Linked DNA regions of Roseiflexus sp. RS-1. The protein of the gene in region 2 binds, or shares a complex with, the protein of the main gene of each other region. Links are inferred from orthologs where the notes say so. Each region holds a gene or a part of one and is shown on either strand. Other genes may lie near its edges.

Region 1 (3,237 bases), 1.1 Mb from region 2 along the record:
GCCGATCACGTCGACCTGCTCCGGGCGCCAGTCAGCAGCCAGTTGCGTCCGGTACGACTCGAGGTATTCGCCGATCTCGATCTTCTGTGCAAGCAGGATCTCCTGGCGCGCATTGAGCAGCGGCACCCGCCCGATCTCGCGCAGGTACATCCGCACCGTATCATTAACACTGATGCCTTCAACGTTCAGATCATCGAAATCACCCTCTTCCTCGAAGGGGATATCGATCTCCGCACCGCCGGTGATCATTTCGTCGCGGGTTGCAATGCCGGCTGCCTGGAGCGCCTGCTGAATCTCCGCCAGACGGTCGCTATCGGCGTCGCTATTTGCCAGGAGTTGCGCAATCTCGCCCTCGGTGACGAACCCGCGTTGCTTGCCTATTGCCAGCAGATCGCTCAGGCTGGTGATGGTTTGCGGCTCTTCTTCGGGTTCCCGTGAAGCGCCAGCCAGCTCATCATCCAGATCGTCCAGCATCAGATCATCGTCCAGAAGTGACTCGTTTGCGTTTTCCATCGAAACCTCCGCAGGCAACCACTGCCAATCCCTGTCAGCGTAACCCGGATGTCCATGTGCATAGTGCTGAGAAGATCCGGCAGCAGAGATGTGCGGCTCTTGTTGCGTCTCACACATCTGCTTGTCACGTCTACACTTACCCGGCGGCGAATCGCGCTTCGATACGAACAACTACAGCGTATGCAGGGCGTGCAGGTCGGTATATGCTGCACTGCGACGCGGGATGCTCAGCATGTTGATGAACTGTTTGACCTGCACCAGTTGTTCGAGCAGCATCTCCTGATCTGTTTCTCCCGTCGCCTCAGCCTGCATGCGCGCAATCTGCGCAAGCCAGCGTTTTGCGACGTCGCGCTGAAGGATTGTAGCACATTCCAGTGCGTCGTTAACAATCCGGTACTCCTGAGGTTGCGGTGCGTGCAATCCCAGCACCCGCTGCGCGACATCGTTCAACGGCGCGCTGAGCGTCTGCGCCCATGTCTCCGGGTCGCTTCCGCCAGGCGCTGCGATCCAGGCGCGCCACAACGCCCGGCACTCGTCGCGCGCGAACAACTCGTCAATCGTGCCGCTCAACAGCGATTGGAGCGCCGGATAGGGCGACAGGTCGCGGTGGAGTTTTTCTTCGACCGCTGCCCGCGCTGCCGGGAAGCGAATGACCCATCCCAACAGGTATTCTTCCTGGGTTGGGGTGGGTGCGGATGACCTGGCTCCGTCAGGCGGCGACTGCTCTGCTGTCCTGGTCGCACGCGGTTGATCCGCCGGACGATGACGATCTTCCGGGTGCGCTTTTCCACCCAACGCTGCAAGTATATACCGCTCTTCGACATCGATCAGTCGCGCCAGCACCTGGACGTAGTGCGCCTGCTCGACCGGACTGGCAATCTGGTTGAGCAGCGGAGCGACACGTTCGACCGCCTCAGCCTTGCCTCGTCCGCTCGACAGGTCGAGGTCGGACGTCAATGCTTCAATGTAGAAATCCATCGCCGGGCGCGCAGCTGCCAGCGCAGCACGCCACCGGTCCGGGTCTTCCTGAATGACTTCGTCCGGGTCTTTCCCTTCAGGAAGGGTCAGGATCCTGATCTCGACATCCTGCTGGCGTTGTAGCCCGATCACGCCGTGCGGCGAGGTGATAGCGATCAGTTCGCCTTCGGGCTGACTCTGCAATGTCTGAAGCCCTTTCAGCGTTGCGCGCACGCCAGCGGCGTCTGCATCGAGCGCCAGATACACCGTGCGCGCCAGTTTCTTCACCTGTGCCACATGATCAGCGGTTAGCGCCGTGCCAAGCGGTGCAACGACATTGCGAAAACCATGCTGGTGGGCAATGATGACATCAATGTACCCTTCGACGATCACGGTTGCATCGGCATGACGGATCGCATCGCGCGCCAGGTCAAGCCCGTATAACACCTTTCCTTTATCGAACAGCGGCGTTTGTGGCGAGTTCATGTACTTTGGTTGGGCATCACCCAGCGCCCTGCCGCCGAACCCGACAATCTCGCCGCGCGCATTGCGGATCGGAAACATCAACCGGTTGCGAAACCGGTCGTAGTACCCGCGTGTTTCGTGATGGATCGCCAGACCGGCCGCTTCGACTTCTTCCGGCGAAAAGCCGCGTCGCCCGGTCAGGTATCCGAGGAGCAACTCCCAGTCGTCGGGGGCGTACCCGAGCAGGAACGCTTCGCCGGTGGCATCGTCGATCCGTCGGCTGGCAACATAGGCGCGCGCGGCTTCACCACGCTGCGATTTCACCAGCATATGGCGGAAGAATGCAGCGGCAGCGGCATTCGCCTCGAGCAGGCGCGTGCGCAGCCGGTCCTGCTGCTCTTCATCTTCGGTGCGCGGCTGCAACTGCACCCCCGCCCGCTGCGCGAGACGCTCGAGCGCTTCACGGAACTCCACACCCTCACGACGCATCAGAAAGTCGAACACCGATCCCGACGCCTTGCATCCGAAACAGTGAAAACTCTGCGTATCAGGAAATACGTGGAATGCAGGCGTGCGCGTGTTCGGGTGGAAGGGACAAAAACCGACATAACTCCGCCCCATCTTCCGCAACGGCACATACGCCGAGATAAACTCGACAATATCGATCTTTTCTTTGATCTGATCGGTGATGCCAGACATACTCATCGAATCGGTTCGGTCACAGCGGCTTTCCTTTAGCGAGAAAACTGGAGCGCGCGCGTCGCGGGTCACCGTGTCACCGTGTTGGGGCACGGCATGCCGTGCCCCAACACGGCAAGCCGCGCTCCAACACACGGCAAGCCGTGCCCCAACACACGGCAAGCCGCGCCCCAACACACGGCAAGCCGCGCCCCAACACACGGCAAGCCGTGCCCCAACACACGGCATGCCGTGCACCTATGCGCTCCATGTGCGCGGCACGTACAGGTCGTTGAACACCTTCAGCGCAAAACGATCGGTCATACCGGCAATGTAATCGACGACGGCACGCTCGATCGGTTCGCTGCGTTCCTGATTGATCCGCAGCAGGTCGGCGGGAAGTTGTTCGGGATGGTTCATAAAATGGCGGTACAGCAACTCGATCATCATATGAACCTTCCCATCGTCCGCCTTTGCCTTTGAACCGAAATAGACGCGTTCGTACAGAAACTCGCGCAGCGCGTTGGTGGCTTTCAGGACATCGGGACTCATCGACAGTTCTGGCGGATCGGGGGGCGGCTCTGCTCCGGTTGCCCACCAGTTGTGATCGATCAGGTCGCAGAC
Region 2 (3,250 bases):
GGACATTCCGCGCTACTGGAGGTCGGAGACGTCGCTGCCGCGGCGGAAGAGATCGCCGTAGGCGCCGCTGGTGTATTTTTCGACATCGATAGGTCGGTCGGCGCGATCCTGCGCATCGTTTCGTCCATTGGCAGCCCACCTCTCGAGTATCTTTTTGACATAACGCCACGAACGGACATTGGCACGCACCGCTTCCCGCAGTGCATCTTCGATCCAGTGCGCCGGGTAGCGCTCCTCCGCTTCGCGCAGGTCGTCGAGCAGCATGGGGGTCACCAGCCCGATATTCTGCTCGTACAGGGTTATCAGCGACGGGCGCTCGTCGGGCACGGATGGGTTGGGGGTGAGTACGGCGCCCGCCTGACCCACCTGTTCGACCCACGCACGGTTGGCAGCAGTGTTTACGACATACCAGCTGACGCTGCGCGCGCCATCGGGCAGGGCAACGTGGAGAAGGGTGGTGCGACGCACGGCGGCGTCAATCCCCTCAGCAAGTAATTCTTCCGGTGGACGTAAGCGTGTAATGGCGCGCAACCCGCGTCGCAAGACACGATCCGCCGCCAGGTCGTCCCAACTGATCCGCCGTGGTGCCGGTCCACGCTGGCGGCTCAGGCGATAGAACACGTGCAGCGTGACTTTGAGTTCGCTGGGAAGCGTGATCTGCGGCAGCACCTCGGTGAAGAACTCAACCGGCAGCCCGACCAGGGTGTCAGTTGTGAAACCGGTGAACGTCATCCGCGCCTGCACTCCTGTATGCATAACATGCATGTTCTACAACGATTATATATCGAGACGTTCATCATTCCAACAGGGATTGTCCCAAAAAGCAGGTGTATCAGTATCCCTCCGGTGTGCGATAGGTCAGATCCATAAACCGTGTCGTCGATGGATCGAAACGCATCGGCACCACGCCAACAGGACCGTTCCGATGTTTGGCGATGTGTATCTCGGCGATGCCTTTCTTATCAGTGTTCGGGTCGTACAACTCTTCACGATAGATGAACATCACAATGTCAGCATCCTGCTCGATCGACCCCGACTCGCGCAGGTCGCTCAACATTGGTACGTGGCTGGTGCGCCCTTCAACGGCGCGCGAGAGTTGCGAAAGTGCAATCACCGGCACATTCAACTCACGCGCCAGCGCCTTCAACCCGCGCGAAATCTCACTCACCTCCTGCACGCGATTCTCGGAGCGGCGTCCCTGCATCAGTTGCAGGTAGTCGATAATGATCAGGTCTACTCCGGCGCGCGCCTGGAGTCGTCGCGCGCGACTGCGCACGTCCATGATGCTCAACCCTGCGGTATCTTCGATATAGATCGGAGCGGCTGCCAGGCGTCCCATCGCGCTGATGACGCGCTCCATTTCTTCCTCGCGCAACTGCCCCAGGCGCAGGCGATGCGTGTCGATCGAGGTTTCCATCGAGAGCAGACGCTGCACCAACTGTTCGCGGCTCATTTCCAGGCTGAAGATGCCGACCGTTCCCTGGTACTGCGTGGCGACATTGTGGGCAATGCTCATCACCAGGCTGGTTTTGCCCACACCGGGACGCGCTGCGAGAATGATCAGGTCGCTCCGCTGCAATCCGCCGGTCAGTTGATCAAGATCGCGGAAGCCGGTCGGCAACCCGACCACTTCGCCACGATGCTCCTGGAGGTAGTTGATCTGCTCGTAGTACGCATCGATGACCTGACCGATGTGAATGAAATCCTGGTTGGTGCGGCGCTGGGAGACTTCGAACAGGGTCTGTTCGGCAAGATCGAGTGTTGTCTCGATATCCTGCTGCTCATCGTACCCCAGCGCAGCAATCTTGCCGCCAGCTGCGATCAGGCGACGGAGCAGAGCGGTGCGCTCGACGATCCGTGCATAGTATTCGACGTGGTACGACGTTGGGACGCTATCGACGAGTTCTGCCAGGTAGAGCACGCCGCCGACCGCTTCGAGCTGGTTGCGGCGACGGAGTTCCTCGGCGACGGTGCGGGTGTCGGGGGGAATGCGGGCGTTGTAGCATGCCAGCATTGCTTCGTAGATCTGAACATGCCGTTGCAGGTAGAAGTAATCCGCCTGCAGCCAGGGCGCAATGGCAATAATGGCATCGCGATTAAGCAGGATCGAGCCGAGCGTTGCCTTCTCAGCATCGATACTATGTGGGAGATCGGGAAGTGTGGTCATATGATCCCCGGCGTCGAACGCCACTTTTTCCAGAGGAGCGCCCTTTTCTGGCGTCACGCGATGTCGAAGCGTTTTCACCCGGTTCTCGACAGGTTATCCCACGTCTGTCCACATGCACCCTGAGAAGCGATAATGTGCCAGGGCGCTTTGCCGTGGCACATTATCCAGACCGGATGTCCTATCGAATGTCGCAGATGGTCAGACTGTCTCTGGATCGGGGGGCAACTGGATCGCCCCTTCCTCGCCCTCAACAACGACGTTGATCACTGCCTCGACGCCCGCCATCAAGCGGATCGTTACCGGATAGATGCCGATACGCTTGATCGGCTCCTCCAGTTGAATCTTGCGGCGGTCGAATTCTACGCCGAGGATCTCGCCAATCTTCCCGGCAATATCGCTGCTGGTGATCGAACCGTACAACCGGTCGAGTTCACCAACGCGCGCGGTGAAGCGCAGGGTTTGCCCGTGCAGGCGTGCAGCAATTGCCTGTGCATCGCGGCGCGTTGCTTCTTCGCGCCGCCGTTGCGCGGCAAGGCGCTCTTCGGCCTGCCTGATCTGCCCGCGCGTCGCCAGTACTGCCATCCCGCGCGGAATGAGATAATTGCGACCGTATCCGCCGGACACTTCACGAATCTCGCCAGCAACGCCAAGATTGGCAACGTCTTGCGTCAACACAACTTTGATTTTGCTCCCCACAGTCACGCTCCTGCAAAGATATTCTGCCAGATAACAATAAGGAAGCGCCGTTGCCGGCAGAGGCATCGGGCGCGTGTCGATCAAACAGCGACTATAGTATCACAGGATTGCCAGGAGCGCAACGGGCGCAAGTGTTGCGCTGCTGACATCCGGAAACTCCGCTGTCCAGGCAATGCCGTGTGAAACAATTGCCGGGGGCAATCTGTCGCCGACCCTCTCGTCGCCCGCATGACAATCAACTATCCATATCTCAGGAAGTGCAGGTATGAATGATCGCCGCAAGGTCGTGCAACCCTTCGACAACAGCGATCGGTTGGGGGGTGTCAGGCGGCAGCGTCGCCCCGTGGCGGTTGACCCAGATGGCGCGCATGCCCGCCATAGCCGCTC

The links.
Region 1: the proteins of dnaB (region 2) and dnaG are in contact, whole or in part, in a crystal structure (PDB 2R6A), measured with the Geobacillus stearothermophilus proteins. The link is inferred for Roseiflexus sp. RS-1 from one-to-one orthologs. Residues at the interface, in WP_033016901.1 of Geobacillus stearothermophilus: Ser13, Glu15, Ala16, Gln18, Glu91, Leu92, Asp94, Ala95, Val96, Pro97, Thr98, Ala99, Ala100, Asn101, Tyr104, Tyr105, Ile108; in WP_049624496.1 of Geobacillus stearothermophilus: Lys456, Leu457, Leu458, Pro459, Ala460, Asn463, Ala464, Leu467, Leu535, Leu536, Ile537, Ala538, Gln544, Glu545, Asp548, Tyr549, His552.

The regions. Positions count from the first base shown.
Region 1 is NC_009523.1:367,121-370,357, forward strand. Bases 160-3,073 are described here. They hold dnaG (DNA primase), read right to left. Parts: upstream 2,635-3,073; coding sequence 685-2,634; downstream 160-684. Other genes in these bases: rpoD (RNA polymerase sigma factor RpoD), read right to left, coding at 160-513; ROSERS_RS01500 (deoxyguanosinetriphosphate triphosphohydrolase), read right to left, coding at 2,872-3,073. Outside these bases: more of rpoD, read right to left, coding at 1-159; more of ROSERS_RS01500, read right to left, coding at 3,074-3,237. UniProt on the Escherichia coli protein: RNA polymerase that catalyzes the synthesis of short RNA molecules used as primers for DNA polymerase during DNA replication.
Region 2 is NC_009523.1:1,433,162-1,436,411, forward strand. The notes cover bases 1-2,927. They hold dnaB (replicative DNA helicase), read right to left. Parts: upstream 2,168-2,927; coding sequence 833-2,167; downstream 1-832. Other genes in these bases: ROSERS_RS05925 (ATP-binding protein), read right to left, coding at 1-86; ROSERS_RS05930 (DnaD domain-containing protein), read right to left, coding at 13-732; rplI (50S ribosomal protein L9), read right to left, coding at 2,366-2,863. In the rest of the region: ROSERS_RS05945 (HAD family hydrolase), read right to left, coding at 3,114-3,250. UniProt on the Escherichia coli protein: The main replicative DNA helicase, it participates in initiation and elongation during chromosome replication. Travels ahead of the DNA replisome, separating dsDNA into templates for DNA synthesis.